One region of the Klebsiella sp. I138 genome, then DNA from elsewhere that is predicted to be linked to it. Evidence: riboswitches for the same ligand, from Rfam matches in the RefSeq annotation. Region 1 holds a riboswitch; the other holds the start of a gene.
The links. Region 1 has a riboswitch for thiamine pyrophosphate ahead of ACMYSK_RS06480 (TenA family protein). Riboswitches for the same ligand answer to the same signal wherever they lie in the genome.
Positions count from the first base shown of each region.

Region 2: it holds a riboswitch for thiamine pyrophosphate, as region 1 does, so the genes downstream of both, thiM (hydroxyethylthiazole kinase) here and ACMYSK_RS06480 (TenA family protein) in region 1, are expected to answer to the same signal.

Region 1 covers NZ_CP180447.1:1,383,001-1,391,079, reverse strand. Annotated here, with positions in the region: gene ACMYSK_RS06495 (ABC transporter substrate-binding protein) at 1-161, opposite strand, end outside; gene ACMYSK_RS06490 (ABC transporter permease) at 194-934, opposite strand; gene ACMYSK_RS06485 (ABC transporter ATP-binding protein) at 931-1,659, opposite strand; gene ACMYSK_RS06480 (TenA family protein) at 1,656-2,351, opposite strand; TPP riboswitch at 2,416-2,517, opposite strand; gene ACMYSK_RS06475 (BamA/TamA family outer membrane protein) at 2,810-3,937, shown strand; gene ACMYSK_RS06470 (hypothetical protein) at 3,955-4,914, shown strand; gene ACMYSK_RS06465 (DUF4056 domain-containing protein) at 4,969-6,075, shown strand; gene ACMYSK_RS06460 (GGDEF domain-containing protein) at 6,306-7,547, shown strand; gene ACMYSK_RS06455 (class I SAM-dependent DNA methyltransferase) at 7,567-8,079, shown strand, end outside.
Region 2 covers NZ_CP180447.1:416,968-425,046, reverse strand. Annotated here, with positions in the region: gene fbaB (class I fructose-bisphosphate aldolase) at 1-105, opposite strand, end outside; gene ACMYSK_RS01915 (nucleoside permease) at 353-1,630, shown strand; gene ACMYSK_RS01910 (ADP-ribosylglycohydrolase family protein) at 1,627-2,631, shown strand; gene ACMYSK_RS01905 (PfkB family carbohydrate kinase) at 2,628-3,593, shown strand; gene ACMYSK_RS01900 (GntR family transcriptional regulator) at 3,567-4,313, opposite strand; gene thiD (bifunctional hydroxymethylpyrimidine kinase/phosphomethylpyrimidine kinase) at 4,355-5,155, opposite strand; gene thiM (hydroxyethylthiazole kinase) at 5,155-5,928, opposite strand; TPP riboswitch at 5,964-6,060, opposite strand; gene ACMYSK_RS01885 (helix-turn-helix domain-containing protein) at 6,196-6,831, opposite strand; gene ACMYSK_RS01880 (alkyl/aryl-sulfatase) at 7,048-8,079, shown strand, end outside.

The sequences.
Region 1 (8,079 bases):
AGTCCTTGCTCTTTAAAGGCGCCAATCTGCTCTGCAACCATAATCGGGGCATGGTCCGGGTTAATGTACCAGTCCAGCACCAGCGTCAGCTTCTCGTTGGCGATAGCCTGACCGCTAAGCAGTGCGGTGATGGCCATCCCGGCGAAAATAGATTTGCTCATGGGTATTCCTTCATCGTTGTCCGTGTGGGTCATTATTCCGGCGTCCAGTTGATCAGCCGGTGTAAGAAAGCATCCACCGCCAGCCATAGCAGGATGGTCAGCAGCACTAAAATAAACAGCGCGGCAAAGCAGACATCGGTTTGCATGCGCGCGTTGGCATTGAGCATGACGTAGCCCAGACCTTCGGCCGAACCGACCCATTCACCGATAATCGCGCCGATGGGCGCCACGGCAGCCGCCATCCGCAGCCCGGAACCGAGCGCCGGCAGGGCGGCCATCAGGCGGACGTGACGCAGCTGTGCGCCAGACGAGGCGCCCATCGTGCGCGCCAGGTCGAGATAGTCATGGTTGACCCGGCGCAGGCCGTCAAAAAAGGCGGAGGTGACGGGAAAGAAGATAACCAGTACCGCCATCATCACTTTGGCGCTCATCCCGAAGCCGAACCACAGCACCAGCAGCGGGGCGAGGGCGAAAACCGGAATGGCCTGGCTGGTCAGTACCAGCGGCATCAGCCAGCGCTGTAGCCGTGGCGACATAATCATGCTCAGTGCTAATACCACCCCGAGCAGAACGCCGAGCGCCAGGCCGCTGAGGATCTCGCTTAACGTGACCAACGTGTGCCACCCCAGCCAGCTGCGGTTGACCCACAGGGCGTTAGCCACCGCCGACGGCGACGGCAGCAGGAACGCGGGGATGCCGCTGCGGCTGGCCAGCCACCAGAGCAGCAGCAGGCCACAGAACACCACGCCGCCGCGTAATAGTTTTCCTCTCATCCGTTGGCCCTCATCAGCTGTTGCAGCAGCTCGGCCTGACTATGCAGCAGGGCCGGATCGTCCGGTGCCCGCGGCGGTATCCCCGCCAGATGGTGCGAATCATCAATGCCGCCGGGCGGTGGCGAGAGCACCAGCAGACGATGGCTAAGCCGACAGGCTTCCATCGGATCGTGGGTAATCAGCACCACGGTACGCCGGGTCAGCAGTTCCGCCGCCAGCGTCTGGATACGGGTGCGGGTAATGGTGTCCAGCGCCGAGAAAGGTTCATCCATTAAGACGATCGGGCGATCTTCATACAGAGTGCGCGCCAGAGCGGCCCGCTGACGCATGCCGCCAGAGAGCGATGCCGGACGCTCGTTGGCGCACTGGCCGAGCCCCACCTGGTCTAATAAGGTCGCCACCCGCTGACGATCGACGCGTTCTCCGCGCAGACGAGCGCCGAGGGCAACGTTGTCCTGCACGCTCAGCCACGGATAGAGCAGGTCTTTTTGCCCCATCCACGCCAGGCGATGCCCCAGCGGCTGGCCGTCGCTGGCATAAACCTGGCCGCGGGTCGGGGCGGCCAGCCCGGCGATGATCCGCAGCAGGCTGGTTTTGCCGGCTCCGCTGGCACCCAGCAGCGAAATCCACTGTCCTCCGGGGATCTCAAACGACAGATTGTCGAATATGACCCGCGAACCGAAGCTCAGGCCTAAGTCCCGCACCTGAATCGTCGGGGCAATCACGCCGTAACCGCCGTGACGGCATTCAGTCCCATTTGCCAGAAGTTGGCTTCCAGACGGGTGGCGGTAGTGAAGATCGAACTCAACTCGGCGAGACGTGACTGCGCACCGCGCTGCTGCCAGATATTTTCGAGCAGGCCGATTGCCGCGTTGACGCCGTCGAGATAACCCGCGTCGCCGTAGTTACGGATCCAGGAAGCATATGGGTTATTTTCGAACCGGGTAGCCGGGTCGTTGAGCAGCCCGAGGCCGATTTCCGCGTAGCCCGCGACGCAGGGCATCAGCGCCACCAGCAGGTCCAGCGCATCCCCGGAATGACCGATATCCAGCACATAGCGGGTGTAGTTTACCGTCTCAGGCGCTTCGCTTTCGGCGGCCATCGTGGCTTCATCCAGCCCCCAGCCGGCACAGTAGCCGACGTGCAGCGGCAGTTCGCCAAGGATTGCGTTCATTGACGCGGCCGCGGCGCGCATCTCCGGGAGCGTACGCAGTTTGCTGACTAACAGGGCATAGCTGCGGGCAAAGTGGATCAGGAACAGGTAGTCCTGAGTCAGATAGCGCTGGAAGGCGCATTCGGGCAAGGTTCCGTCGGCGAGCTGGCGAAGAAAAGGATGGGCAACGTACTGTTCCCAGTCGTGTCCCGCCTGCTGGCGCAGACGACCATAAATACCCTGGGTGAAGACGGGAAGAATCACAGGACCTCCTGATAAAAGGGAGATCCGGGCGTGCGGAAGTATGAACAGGCAATGGCGGTAACTGGCAAAATTGCCGACCCGTCCCTTCGCTGGCATGACCCAGATCAGGTTCAAAGGGTTCGGCTTACGCCATCTCAGCCCTCACGGGACACCCCTCGGTTGCGCAATGTTATACGGCATTCACTTTTTGATTACAATCCCGCAGGGAGGCGATTTAAGCCACACATAGGTGACGCTGTCACTTATTTTTGGCAGGAAAATTCACCGCACAAGCAGAATGCGCACGGTTTTTATTAGCAATGTATGCGCTTAAGGCGGGCTATTTTGTCCAAAATTAAAGAAAACCTCTGGCCGAAAATTGGTAGTTCATGGCGCCATAGGATATATTTTCATTACCTGAAACCCATTATTCTTCAGCCACCTGGGCGTTCAGAACCCATCACGGCCCCGGAGAGTGCATGAAGTTTTCGCTATCGACCTTATTGCTGGCGCTCATCGTGCCGCTTTCCTTTCCTGCGGCGGCCGCCGATCTGTTCGATCCGGAAGATGGCATGCTGGATATGAGCCATTATCTCCAGGATAACCAGTATGGATTTCTTCCGGTACCGCTGGTCATCACGGAGCCGGCGGTGGGCTACGGCGGGGGGCTGTTTGGCCTCTTTTTGCACGGTAAAGGCACGCGTGATGGCGATAATTTCATTCCGCCGCCAATCACTGCTTTTGGTGGTGGTGGGACGCAAAACGGCACCTGGTTTGTTGGCGGCGGCCATCGGCATACCTGGAAGAACGACCATATCCGCTATCTGGTGATGCTGGGTTACGCCAATATTAAACTGGATATCTATTCTGACGGCCTCAGCAACCTGAATAAAAATACGGCGATTCACTCGCAGACCCGGGGCTATGGCGGTCTGCAAAAACTGTTGTTCCGCATTGGCGACACGCCGGTATTTGTCGGCGCCTCGCAGGTTTATGCAAAAACCGATATTTCTGCCGATAACCCGGTGGTCAATCGGATCTGGCAGCAGGTACTGGGGCAGGAAAGTGCATCTTCGGCGCTGGGGGTGGTGGCTGAATATGACACTACGGATAATTTTTTCTATCCTAAGAAGGGGTTATCGGTACAGAGCGAGTATCGATTTTATCGTTCATTGCTGGGCGGCGACTATCATTACGATCAGTTCTCTTTAGATGGGAAATACTTTATCCCACTGAGCCGCACGCTGACGCTCGCCGTAGCCGGCAACTATCAGTCGCTAACTCATCATGATAAGCGTCTGACGCCGATGGCTCGCCCTTATATCGAATTACGCGGGATTTCGCGTTATCGCTATCAAGGGGATTACGTGAGTACCGCACAAACTCAGCTAGCCTGGGAGTTTCAGCCGCGTTGGATCCTGCAAGGTTTCGTCGGCATTGGCAGTGCAGCAGACGAAGCACATTCATTGTGGGAGCAAACGGAAGTGGCGTGGGGGACAGGGTTTCGCTACCTGATAGCGCGCCAGTATGGGTTACATACGGGGATTGATATCGCCTTCAGCGAACACGAGCAGGCGGTCTATTTTAATGTGGGTTCCGGACTTTAAGGTCAAATGAGAAAAAAATGAGATGGACTAAAACCGTAATTATGTTGTTGTTAACGTCGGGTACCGCCTGGGGGGCCAGCACAACCGACAGTTCCGACAGCAGCAATGACAGCTATTTTCCGATCTGGGGTGATGAAGCACGGGCGCGCGGATATTCCATCCCGCTGCCGTTTGGGGTCAATTTAAGCTACATGAATATCCGCCAGGATATTCTGGTCGACAGTATCTATTTTTCCGGGCTGAAGCTGGGCAATCACCCGATTCCGAGCGATATGTTCGCCATCGATGCGGGGCACACGCGACAGAAAAGTAAAACTGAGAACCTGCGTCTTGATATGTGGGTGTTCCCTTTTTTAAATATCTACGGTATTGCCGGGCATACCAGCGGATCGTCCTTATCAAAAGTCTCCGTTGATGCCGATCCGTCAAAATATACCGGGATCGACCGAATTATTGCCGGATCCGTACACCGGCTCCATGAGAACGGGCAGCTGCAGGATATTGATTTTGCTCTGGACTTCAAAGGAACCACCTGGGGCACCGGGTTTACGCTCGCCGGTGGCTATGGCAACTGGTTTGGTCTGGTTGATACCAACTATACCCGCACCGACTTCGATATTCTTGATGGTAAAATTTCCGCGACGACCATCTCGCCGCGAATCGGCTATCGCTTTAATTTGCAAGGTATTGCGGGCCCGTCAAACTTAAGTATCTGGGTCGGAAGTATGTACCAGAACGTGCAGCAGGAGTTCAAAGGCAATCTCTCCGACCTGCATATGCCGCCGGAGCTCCAGCCGTTAATCGCTGCGGTCAATAAAGATGATCAGGGCAAGTTCGATGTGAAACAGCGGCTCTCGTCGCCGTGGAATATGCTGGTGGGTGCGCAATACGAAATTACGCAGAACTTTAACGTCTTAACAGAGTTTGGTTTTAACGAACGTAATAGCTTCTTTGTCGCCGGCGAATACCGTTTTTAACCTCGCAAGATGCCGCCTGTGAGGCCTCAGCTTTATGTCCTGGAGACGATGTTAATGCGTAATGGCTTGTTGTTTTTGTTGGCGGCCGCGTTCTCGGTGTGCGCGAAGGATCCGGTATTGCCAACCGTCCCGGTTCCCCGGGTGAAATCGGTGGTCAGCCAGCTGGCGCCACCGGAATCGCTGCGCCCGTGCTGCGCCTTCGGTTATGACCTGCACGTCAGAGCCATTGGGGTGCCAATCCCGGTCTATCAAATTGGCAATGTCCTGACCCTCGATACGCTGGGGAAGCATCATTACAACGACAGCGCGCTGGGGGCGGTTAAAAACCTGGTGGGCCTGAGCGAAGAGAAGAACGGGCTGATTTATACCCGCCGCGGCGGGTTTATCGATATTGCACACGTTCGCGATACCGCGGACAACACGTTTTATCTGTTTACCCGTATTTACCCTGAGCTCGGGCGAGAGGGGCGCATTTTCTATAGCGAGGAGTTGGGTGTCCGGCGTATTCAGCTGAATGCGTTTATGCCGCCGGCCTCTATGTCCCGTCGCTATGAGATTGCCGCCTGGCTGGCAGGGCGTCTGGCCTATGAGCTTGCGCAATGGCATGAGATTGCGCAGTGGCATGGTTTCCAGTCGGTCCCGGGGTTTTCAGAAGAAATATCCGCATTTTCTCCGGAAGATCTCTATTCGAATCTGCTGGGCGCACGGCTGGCAATTAGCGTGATTTTACGCGGCCATGCCGGTTCGGTTGATGATTATAATCAGGCGATGGAAGCGGCACTGAAAAAGGTGCTGGTTAAGCTGATGGTGGCGCCACGTAGTGAAACGGAGAGTATGTTCCGCCGGCTGGATGGCGACTGGTGGAACAGCCACCGCCGGGTGCCGGATAAGTTTCTGGTACTTAAACGCAACTACGATTTGAGCGACGATCGGCTGCCGACGCCGGTACCGTTCGAGACCGCGACACCGTATCGGTTAACCATGCCGAAGACGGTCGACGGGTATACGCTGGCAGAGCTTGGGCAGCTGCAAATTCACCCGGGGCACGACATGCAGATGCTGCCGGTACCGGACACCTTTTATACGCCTGCACAGTTCCAGGGGCTTGCTGACCGTGCTGAACTGGCGGATAAAACGCAGCTTGAGCGGATAGAGAAATAAATGCCGGAGTGACCAGAATAGAAAACGCCTGGAAAGCACCCGGCCTGTGCATTGGCAGCCCCGTTTTGCTTTCCAGGCGCACAGAGCACAGCGACGAAAAAGAACTATACTTGCGGCGTCATCATCACGCGTCTGAATTCCCTGAATCATCTCCTTAGCTCACGCTGCTGGGCGGTATTGGCTATGAGGTTGTGTTTCAGAAACGTGGTGCCTGTTTGCTGGAGGGCTGCATGTTATTAAAAGAGTTAACGATTTTTGATTTATTAAGCACCCCGGTCTGGGTGGTTCATCCTTTTAAAGAAGCGGTCGTCTATTCCAATCAGGCATCCAGAACCCTCGGCGGTGATTTAACGCTGGATGAAATGCGCAAAGGTACGCTTTCAACCTGTCCGGAACGTAGCCTGCAGAATTATTTGTACTACTTCAAAAATATTGCTGAAGTATTCGAAGTTTGGACAATTAAAACGACGGAAGGCCTTACTCCGGTATATTGCAAAACGACGCTGATTAAATCAGAAGAATATGACACCTTAATTCTTTTTGAAGCGGTAAAAATCCTACAGCAAAATGGATCGTTTAAAGCCCTCCCTGCACGACAATACAAGCGAAGAAGCAATGGCTTCTTCTCGCGGTTTTTTATGACCAGTTCCGCCCCGATGCTGTTAATTGACCCTGAGCAGGATGGGCGAATTATTGATGCCAATATTGCGGCACTGCGTTTTTATAACTACACGGCAGATGAGATGCGCACCCGCCATACCTGGCAGATCAATACTCTGGGACGGGACGTACTTCCGGTGATGCACGGCGTAGCCGGCCTGCCCGGGGGGCACAAACCGCTTAATTTTACCCATATTTTGTCGGACGGTTCACTGCGCTATGTTCAGACCTATGCCGGCCCGGTGGTGCTGCACAATATACGCTTAATGCTGTGCATTATTCATGACATTACCGAAGAGGTGCATTTAAAGAAAGAACTGGAGTTTGCGGCGACTCATGATCCTTTAACCGGGTTACTTAACCGTCGTGAGTTTTATCGTATCGTTGACTCTTCGTTATTTCGCCCTGAAGGTTTCTGCCTGCTGCTGGTTGATGTCGATAATTTCAAAGCCATTAATGATAGCTACGGTCATCAAAAAGGCGACGAGGTTCTGCTGGCGATTTCCCGAATACTGGAGTCCGCCGGAAAAGGTCAGGACAAGATTTATCGCTGGGGGGGCGAAGAGTTTTTGTTATTTCTCCCCAACGCATCCATCGCTATGGCGCTGGAGATGGCGGAAGAGATCCGCCATGCAGTAAGCTGTTTTCACATCCCTGAACACGCGAGCGCAGTGACGGTGAGTATTGGCGTGGCCGAGCATCAACATGACGAAGAGATAGACCAGCTGTTTAATCGCGTGGATAAAGCGCTGTATGCGGCGAAGAAAGAAGGGCGTAATAAAGTGAAGCTGTATCTGGTCGAAAAATATTAAACATCTGAAGAGAGAACGCATGTCAACCGATGGTATACCTTGCGCGGACGATCCTTGTGCTGAGAATATCGTCGCGTTGTATGAGCGCTATGCACAGCGCTGGGCAGAGCTACGTTCAACCCGGTTGTTTGAGCAACCCTGGCTGGATACGTTTCTTAACCTGATCAGGCCCGGTGGCCATATTCTGGATATCGGCTGTGGCAACGGGACGCCTGTCGCCGCCTATTTTATTCGACAAAAATTTCAGGTGACCGGCGTAGACGCGTCCCCGGCGATGATTGCCCGCTGCCGCCGTAGCTTCGCGGATCAGCAGTGGGCAGTGGCGGATATGCGTACTCTGGCGCTGGGACAGCAGTTTGACGGGCTGCTGGCGTGGGACAGTTTCTTTCATCTCACCCGCGATGCCCAGCGTAATATGTTTGCCCATTTTGCGGCGCATGCCCGTACGAATGCGCCGCTGATGTTTACCAGCGGCCCCAGCGACGGCGAAGCTATCGGGCAGTTTGAGGGGCATGACCTGTATCATGCCAGC
Region 2 (8,079 bases), 970 kb from region 1:
ATAATCCGCCCCCGGCAGATAAAGCTGGTCAGCTGGAATGGTCATACAACGGTGCTGTAAAAGGCTGTCGGCATCTTTGCCAAGCAACTGCGTAATATCAGTCATAGCTATGCTCCCGTAAGTGCCGGCGGCGGCCGGCATGTATTATCCTGACCCAATTATTTGGGCAGGTTAAGCCTGGTACCGACTTCACATATTTTCCAGCCGGGATCGCATTTTTAAGCTATGTCGGCTGGCACGATTCAGGGACAAAAAGTGTTACCTTGCTCAAACAATCCACCCAAAGGTATTTTAAAGGTATTATCAAATGGTATCTTAAAGGCGTACCCTACCTGTCATGAAGGATCCAAAGATGAAAACTACAGCAAAGCTGTCGTTCATGATGTTCGTTGAGTGGTTTATCTGGGGCGCCTGGTTTGTCCCTCTGTGGCTGTGGCTGAGTAAGAGCGGCTTCAGCGCCGGTGAAATCGGCTGGTCCTACGCCTGTACCGCCATCGCGGCAATTCTGTCGCCAATCCTGGTGGGCTCGCTGACTGACCGCTTTTTCTCCGCGCAAAAAGTACTGGCGGTGCTGATGTTCGCCGGGGCGATATTGATGTACTTCGCCGCACAGCAGACGACCTTCAGCGGATTTTTCCCACTTCTGCTTGCCTACTCGTTGACCTATATGCCGACTATCGCCCTGACCAACGGCATCGCATTTTCTAACGTGGCGGACGTTGAGCGCGACTTCCCGCGGATTAGGGTGATGGGAACGATCGGCTGGATCGGCTCCGGGCTGGTGTGCGGTTTTTTACCGCAGATGCTCGGGCTGAGCGATATTTCACCCACCAACGTGCCGCTGTTGATCGCTGCCGGCAGCTCTGCCTTGCTCGGCGTGTTTGCGCTGTTTCTGCCGGATACACCACCGAAAAGCAGTGGCAAACTGGACCTGAAAGTGATGCTGGGCCTGGATGCGTTGATCCTGCTGCGGGACAAGAACTTCCTCGTCTTTTTCTTCTGCTCTTTCCTGTTCGCCATGCCCCTGGCCTTCTATTACATTTTCGCTAACGGCTATCTCACCGAAGCCGGCATGAAAAACGCCACCGGATGGATGACCCTCGGCCAGTTCTCTGAAATCTTCTTTATGCTGGCACTGCCGTTCTTTACTAAACGGTTTGGTATTAAAAAGGTTCTGCTTCTTGGTCTGATTACCGCCGCGATTCGCTATGGCTTTTTCGTCTTCGGCGGCGCGGAGAACTATTTCACCTATACGCTGATGTTCCTCGGTATTCTGCTGCACGGCGTCAGCTACGATTTTTACTACGTCACCGCCTATATCTACGTCGACAAGAAGGCGCCGGTGTCGATGCGCAATGCGGCACAAGGCTTAATCACGCTGTGCTGCCAGGGCTTTGGTAGCCTGCTCGGCTACCGCCTCGGCGGCGTGATGATGGAAAAAATGTTCGCCTTATCGCCTCCCGTCAACGGCCTCACCTTCAACTGGGCGGGCATGTGGACGTTCGGCGCAGTCATGATTGCCGTTATCGCCGTGTTGTTCATGGTGTTTTTCCGTGAATCGGACAAAGAGATTACGACCATCGACGTAGACACGCAAAATGCTGAGCTTAAACAAGGGGAAGTGAAATGAAAGCAGAACGTATTCTCGGTGCTCTTTACGGGCAGGCGTTAGGGGATGCGATGGGCATGCCATCGGAGCTATGGCCACGATCGCGGGTGAAAGCCCATTTTGGCTGGATCGACCGCTTCCTGCCTGGCCCGGCGGAGAATAATGCCGCCTGCTACTTTGCCGAGGCGGAATTTACCGATGACACATCGATGGCCCTGTGCCTTGCCGACGCCATCATGGAATGCGACGGGCAGATCGTGCCGGATGTGATTGGCCGACATATTCTGCGCTGGGCCGAAGGCTTCGATGCGTTCAATAAAAATGTCCTGGGGCCGACATCGAAAATTGCCCTCAACGCGATTCGCAGCGGTAAGCCGGTCAGCGAACTGGATAATAACGGCGTCACCAACGGCGCGGCAATGCGCGCCTCTCCGCTGGGTTGCCTGCTGCCGGGCGGGAATCTTGACGCGTTTATCGGCGAGGTGGCGGCAGCCTCCAGCCCGACGCACAAATCTGATTTAGCGATTGCGGGCGCTACGGTTATCGCCTGGGCTATCTCGCGAGCCGTGGACGGCGCCGACTGGTCAGCGATTGTTGACGCCCTGCCGGGCGTGGCACGTCACGCACAGGAAATGCGGACCACCACGTTTAGCGCTTCACTGGCGCTGCGTATTGAGCTGGCATTACGGACCGTGCGAGAAGCTGATGGTCTGGAGTCCGCCAGCGAGCGGCTCTATCAGCTCATCGGCGCCGGGACCAGCACCATTGAATCCGTGCCGTGCGCAATAGCGATGGTTGAACTGGCCGGTACTGACCCTAACCGCTGCGCTATTCTCTGTGCCAATCTTGGCGGCGATACCGATACTATCGGGGCCATGGCGACGGCGATTTGCGGCGCTTTACACGGTGTGTCAGCCATCGATGGCGCGTTGAAGGCGCGCCTGGACGACGTCAACAAACTGGACTTCACGCGCTATGCCGATGCCCTGATGCATTATCGCCAGCAGCGGGAGGCCGAATGAATGCCCAACAGTTAACGGACAAACTGGCCACGCTGAGAGCACAACGCCCGGTCACCGTCCTTGGCGCGGCGGTGATTGATGTGATTGCCGACGCGTATGCCCTGCCCTGGCGCGGGTGTGATATCGAGCTGCAACAGCAGAGCGTGAACGTTGGTGGCTGCGCGCTGAACATCGCCGTGGCGTTAAAAAGGCTGGGGATCGAATCCCAAAACGCGCTGCCGATTGGCCAGGGGGTGTGGGCGGAAATTATCCGCCACCGGCTGGCCAAGGAGGGGTTAGCGAGCGTCATCACCCAGGCCGACGGGGACAATGGCTGGTGCCTGGCGCTGGTTGAGCCAGACGGCGAACGGACCTTTATGTCCTTCAGCGGCGTGGAAAACCAATGGTGCGACGCGTGGCTCAAACCGCTGTACTCACCGCCCGGCAGTCTGGTCTACCTTTCCGGTTATCAGCTGGCATCCGCCAGCGGTGAACGACTGGTGGCCTGGCTGGAGCGGCAGTCCGGGGTCAGCGCGTTTATCGACTTTGGCCCGCGGATTGCCGATATTCCCGAAGCGCTGATGACGCGCCTGATGGCCCTTAAGCCGCTGGTCTCCGTCAACCGGCAGGAAGCCGCGATCGCGGCCGATGCCAATGGGTTTTCTCCCCAGGTCAGCGAATTTGGCGCCGCCTGGCTGAATAAATATGCCGCACCGCTGATTGTGCGTCTGGATAAAGAAGGCGCCTGGTATTTCAGCCCGCAGGAAAGCGGCCTCGCCGCCCCTTTCCCGACCACGGTGGTTGATACGATTGGCGCGGGTGACAGCCACGCCGGCGGGACGCTTGCCGGGCTGGCCGCTGGCTGGAGCCTGGGAGAGGCGGTTACGCTGGGGAACGCCGTTGCCGCCTGGGTCGTGGGCCATCGGGGCGGCGATTGCGCCCCGGACCGCGAAGCGCTACTCCTCGCACACAAAAACGTATAGGTCGCTACGGCAGTAGCTGATGCTGTATTCGATGGGGTGCTGGTGCTGATCGAGGGCCACCTGTTTGATCACCAGCACCGGGATAGCACTGTCCATCTTAATATGCGCCTGGAATTCGGCGTCCGGCATCCGGGCGCTGACGCGTGAGCGGGTTCGCTGCGGCAGGATCTGCTGGCTGCGGAAGTAGTCGTACAGCGAGACGCTGATCGCATCCACATCATGAATCAGATGTGCAGGCACCCAGGACTCTTCAAGCGACACGGCGTCCTCATCAACATACCGAATGCGCTTGAGCATAAACACTTCGCTGCCCGCCGCGATTGCCAGCTGCTGGGCAACTTCTTCCGGACATTTGACAATACGCTTGTTCACCCACAGCGTATCCGGCTTCTTACCGCGCAAAACCACCTGCTGGGTAAAGCCGCGAGCTTCTTTCAGGGAATACTCGAAGATGTTGTTGATTTGCGTCCCGTAACCGCGCGAACGGGTCACCACGCCTTCATCTTCCAGCAGCTGGAGCGCTTTGCGTACGGTAATACGCGACACGCCGGTGAGCTGGCTGAGATCGCGTTCACCGGGAAGAATATTGCCATTTTCCAGCCAGCCGCTGCGCACGGCATCCTTGATCGTGTCGGCAAACTTCAGATAGAGCGGCGCGTTATCCGCTGCCGCAATCCGTTCAACAAGCTGGGTAATTAACCGGGTATGCGCCTGTTCCATTTATCTTTTCCTGGCAGAATTCTCACGCCAGTATATCAGGCTTACCACCACGCGTGGAAATGGTGAACCGGTCCAATACCGTGGCCCACCTCCAGCGAATCCGCCTGCGCCAGCGCCGCAGAGAGCCAGCCTTTCGCCTCGGCCACCGTCTGTCCCCAGTCGCTATAGCGCGGGCGCAGGGCCGCCAGCGCCGCAGAGAGCGTACATCCGGTACCGTGGGTATTTTTAGTCTGGACGCGCGGTGCGGTAAACCGCTGTTCGCCTTCGCGGGTAAACAACCAGTCCGGGCTTTCCGCGTTATCGAGATGACCGCCTTTCATCAGCACCGCGCCACAGCCCATCGCCAGCAGCGCCCGCCCCTGTTCGAGCATCTCTTTTTCACTTTGCGCATGCGGTGCATCCAGCAGCGCCGCCGCTTCCGGCAGATTCGGTGTGATCAGCGAAACCCGCGGCAGGAGCCGGGTGCGTAAGGTCTCCACCGCTGAAGCCGAGAGCAGCGGATCGCCACTTTTCGCCAGCATGACCGTATCCAGGACGACGTTCTCTATCTGATAGCGCGCTAAACGTTCCGCCACGGCTTCGACGATATCCGTTTCTGCCAGCATGCCAATTTTCGTCGTATCGATACGGACGTCGCTGAATACTGAATCCAGCTGCGCGGCAACAAAATCAGGATCGATACGATAGACCGACTGCACGCCACGAGTATTTTGCGCCACCAGCGCAGTGATCACCGAGCAGCCATAGGCTCCCAGCGCAGAGAAGGTTTTCAGGTCGGCCTGGATCCCCGCACCGCCGCTGGGGTCGGTGCCGGCAATGGTCAGCGCATTAATTCGTTTCATCATTTGTTCTCCCCGTACAGCGCGTCAAGAAACGCCGGAGTAAAACTGCCCGGACCTCTGCCGAGCGCTGCCGCGCCTCCCGCCTGTTTCATCAGGCCGCAGGCCGCCGCAACGTTTTCAAGGCGGTCGCCGGGCATCGCGGTACTGGCCGCCACCACGGCAGAGAGCGCACAGCCGGTACCCACCACCCGCGTCATCAGGACATCCCCGCCGCTGACCGTACGCGTGCGCTGCCCGTCGGTGATGTAATCCACTTCGCCGGTTACCGCGACGATGGTATTGATCTGTCGCGCCAGCGCCTGAGCGGCAGGCAGCGCCGCGGCGGCGGTATCGGTGGTGTCCACGCCGCGCCCACCGGCGCTCATTCCCGCCAGCGCCATAATCTCGGAAGCGTTGCCGCGAATGGCGGCCGGGTGCAGGCTCAGCAGCTCATGGCAAAATTCGCTACGCAACGTTAACGCTCCGACGGCCACCGGATCCAGCGCCCACGGCTTACCCGCGCTTTGCGCACTGAGCGCCGCGGCACGCATAGCCTCTGCGCGCTCGATGGTCAGGGTTCCGACGTTAATCAGCAATGCATCGGCAATGGCCGCAAACTGGCTCGCTTCCTGCGGGTCAATCACCATCGCCGGAGAGGCGCCGATCGCCAGCAGTACGTTAGCAGTAAAGGTCTGTACCACATCATTGGTCATACAGTGAACAAGGGGAGAATGACGGCGAAAGAGATGTTGCAGATGCGCTATGTGCGCGGGATTGAGAGGCTCAGCTTGCATCGTTTGCTCCAGCCAGGCGGTGAAGAAGCAACGACCCAATGGGTCTCTGACTTCCCTACGCTGGCATTATCCAGATCAGGTGGTACGGGTTTTTCTCAGCCTTCACGCAGAAGGGCACCCCGAGTCATCGAGAAGATATCTATCTTCTCGGCAGGCAGGTTACGGTAAGCCGACGCCTGACGCAAGCACCTGATGTCGGGCGCGCTTTCGAAAATACGCTGCCACATCGTCACCGATCCAGCAGAAAACGCCACCCCGGCAGCCACCCTAATATTCTTCCGGCAGTGGCCGGTCGATGGAGACCAGTTTGCCTCTTACCATCGTGATGTAGCCCCCGGCTTTCAGATCGGCCAGCACCCGGAAAACGTGCGTGCGCGACAGGTTCGTTCGCTTAATGATAAACAGCGCCAGTCCTTCATTTTCACCTTTGTGCGCTTGCTGACGGTAGAGATAGCGAAACAACATCGGCCGGATAGTCTGATAGCTGGTGAGCTGCCGCCGTTCATGGTGCAGATCGATGGTGAAGATGGTCATATACGCCATGATGGTCGCCAGCTCCTGAACGCGCTGCGGGCTGTTTTGTATAAAAATACGGTCGAACGCCTCATACGTTATTTTGATAAGCTCCACCGCGGTTACCGCGCTATATTCAAATTTCGCTAATGGACAATATCTTTCCAGCAAACCGACCGGCATATGTTCAATTGTATTCCCTACAATCAGCCCGTTATCGGGCATAACCATCGATAAAGAACCGTCGATACAAAAATAAATATATCCGGCCTTTAATTCTAATTTTTTATTTATCGACACGGATAGCGTTTCACCTTCCTCGGTAATTCCCGCCAGATAGGTGTCTATTTTTAGCGTTTGATAATAGCTATGTATTTCCTGAAAATTCACGCACTTCCCCTTCTCACGCCTTTTGCTGTCGGCTTTAGTATAGCAGCGAACATCATGCTCATTCCCGGCGGTTTCATTTTGATTGATGGCCAGTCCCATATGGGACTATCGCACTCATAAGATTCCCTTACAATGGTCAGCAATTACTCCAGATTTGCTTTCGTCGTTTCAACATTATTCTTTGAGCCCGACGAAAATTATCCAAGAGGCCCTTCAATGAAATTAAATCAGATCGCAAAACATCTGGCGCTGGCCGGTGTTTTAACTTCGCTGTCCGTTTCAGCTTTCGCGCAGATTATGCCGAAAGAGGCAACCGAAGCCACCCAGCAGGCAAATAACGCACTGTATAACAAGCTGCCGTTTGCCGATAAAACCGACTTTGAAAATGCGCATAAAGGCTTTGTCGCCGCTCTGCCCCAGGAAGTCATTAAAGGCGAACAGGGTAACGTTATCTGGAACCCGGCGAAGTACGACTTCATCAAAGAAGGCGAAAAAGCTCCGGCAACCGTTAACCCGAGCCTGTGGCGTCAGTCGCAGCTGATTAACATCAGCGGCCTGTATAAAGTGACCGACGGCGTTTACCAGATTCGTAACCTTGACCTTTCCAACATGACTATCGTGGAAGGCGAGAAAGGGATCACGATTATTGACCCGCTGCTGTCCGCAGAACCGGCCAAAGAAGGCCTGGAACTGTATTTCAAAAACCGTGGCAAAAAACCGGTCGTCGCGGTCCTGTTTACCCATAGCCACGTTGACCACTACGGCGGTATCCGCGGCGTGGTTGATGAAGCGGATGTGAAGTCAGGCAAAGTGAAAATCTACGCTCCGGCCGGATTTATGGAAGAAGCGGTTTCCGAAAATATTATGGCCGGTAACGCCATGAGCCGTCGCGCCAGCTACATGTACGGCAACCTGCTCAAACCTGATGCCAAAGGCCAGGTCGGTGCCGGGCTGGGCACCACCACCTCCGCCGGTACCGTGACGCTGCTACAGCCGACCAACTACATTACGCATACCGGCCAGGAAGAAGTGATCGATGGCCTGACCTACGACTTCATGATGGCGCCGGGCTCCGAGGCTCCGTCCGAAATGCTGTGGTACGTCAAAGAGAAGAAAATGATTGAGGCAGCGGAAGACGTGACCCACACGCTGCACAATACCTACTCGCTGCGCGGCGCAAAAATCCGCGATCCGCTGGCCTGGTCGAAATACATCAACGCCGCTATCGACCGCTGGGGCAGCGATGCT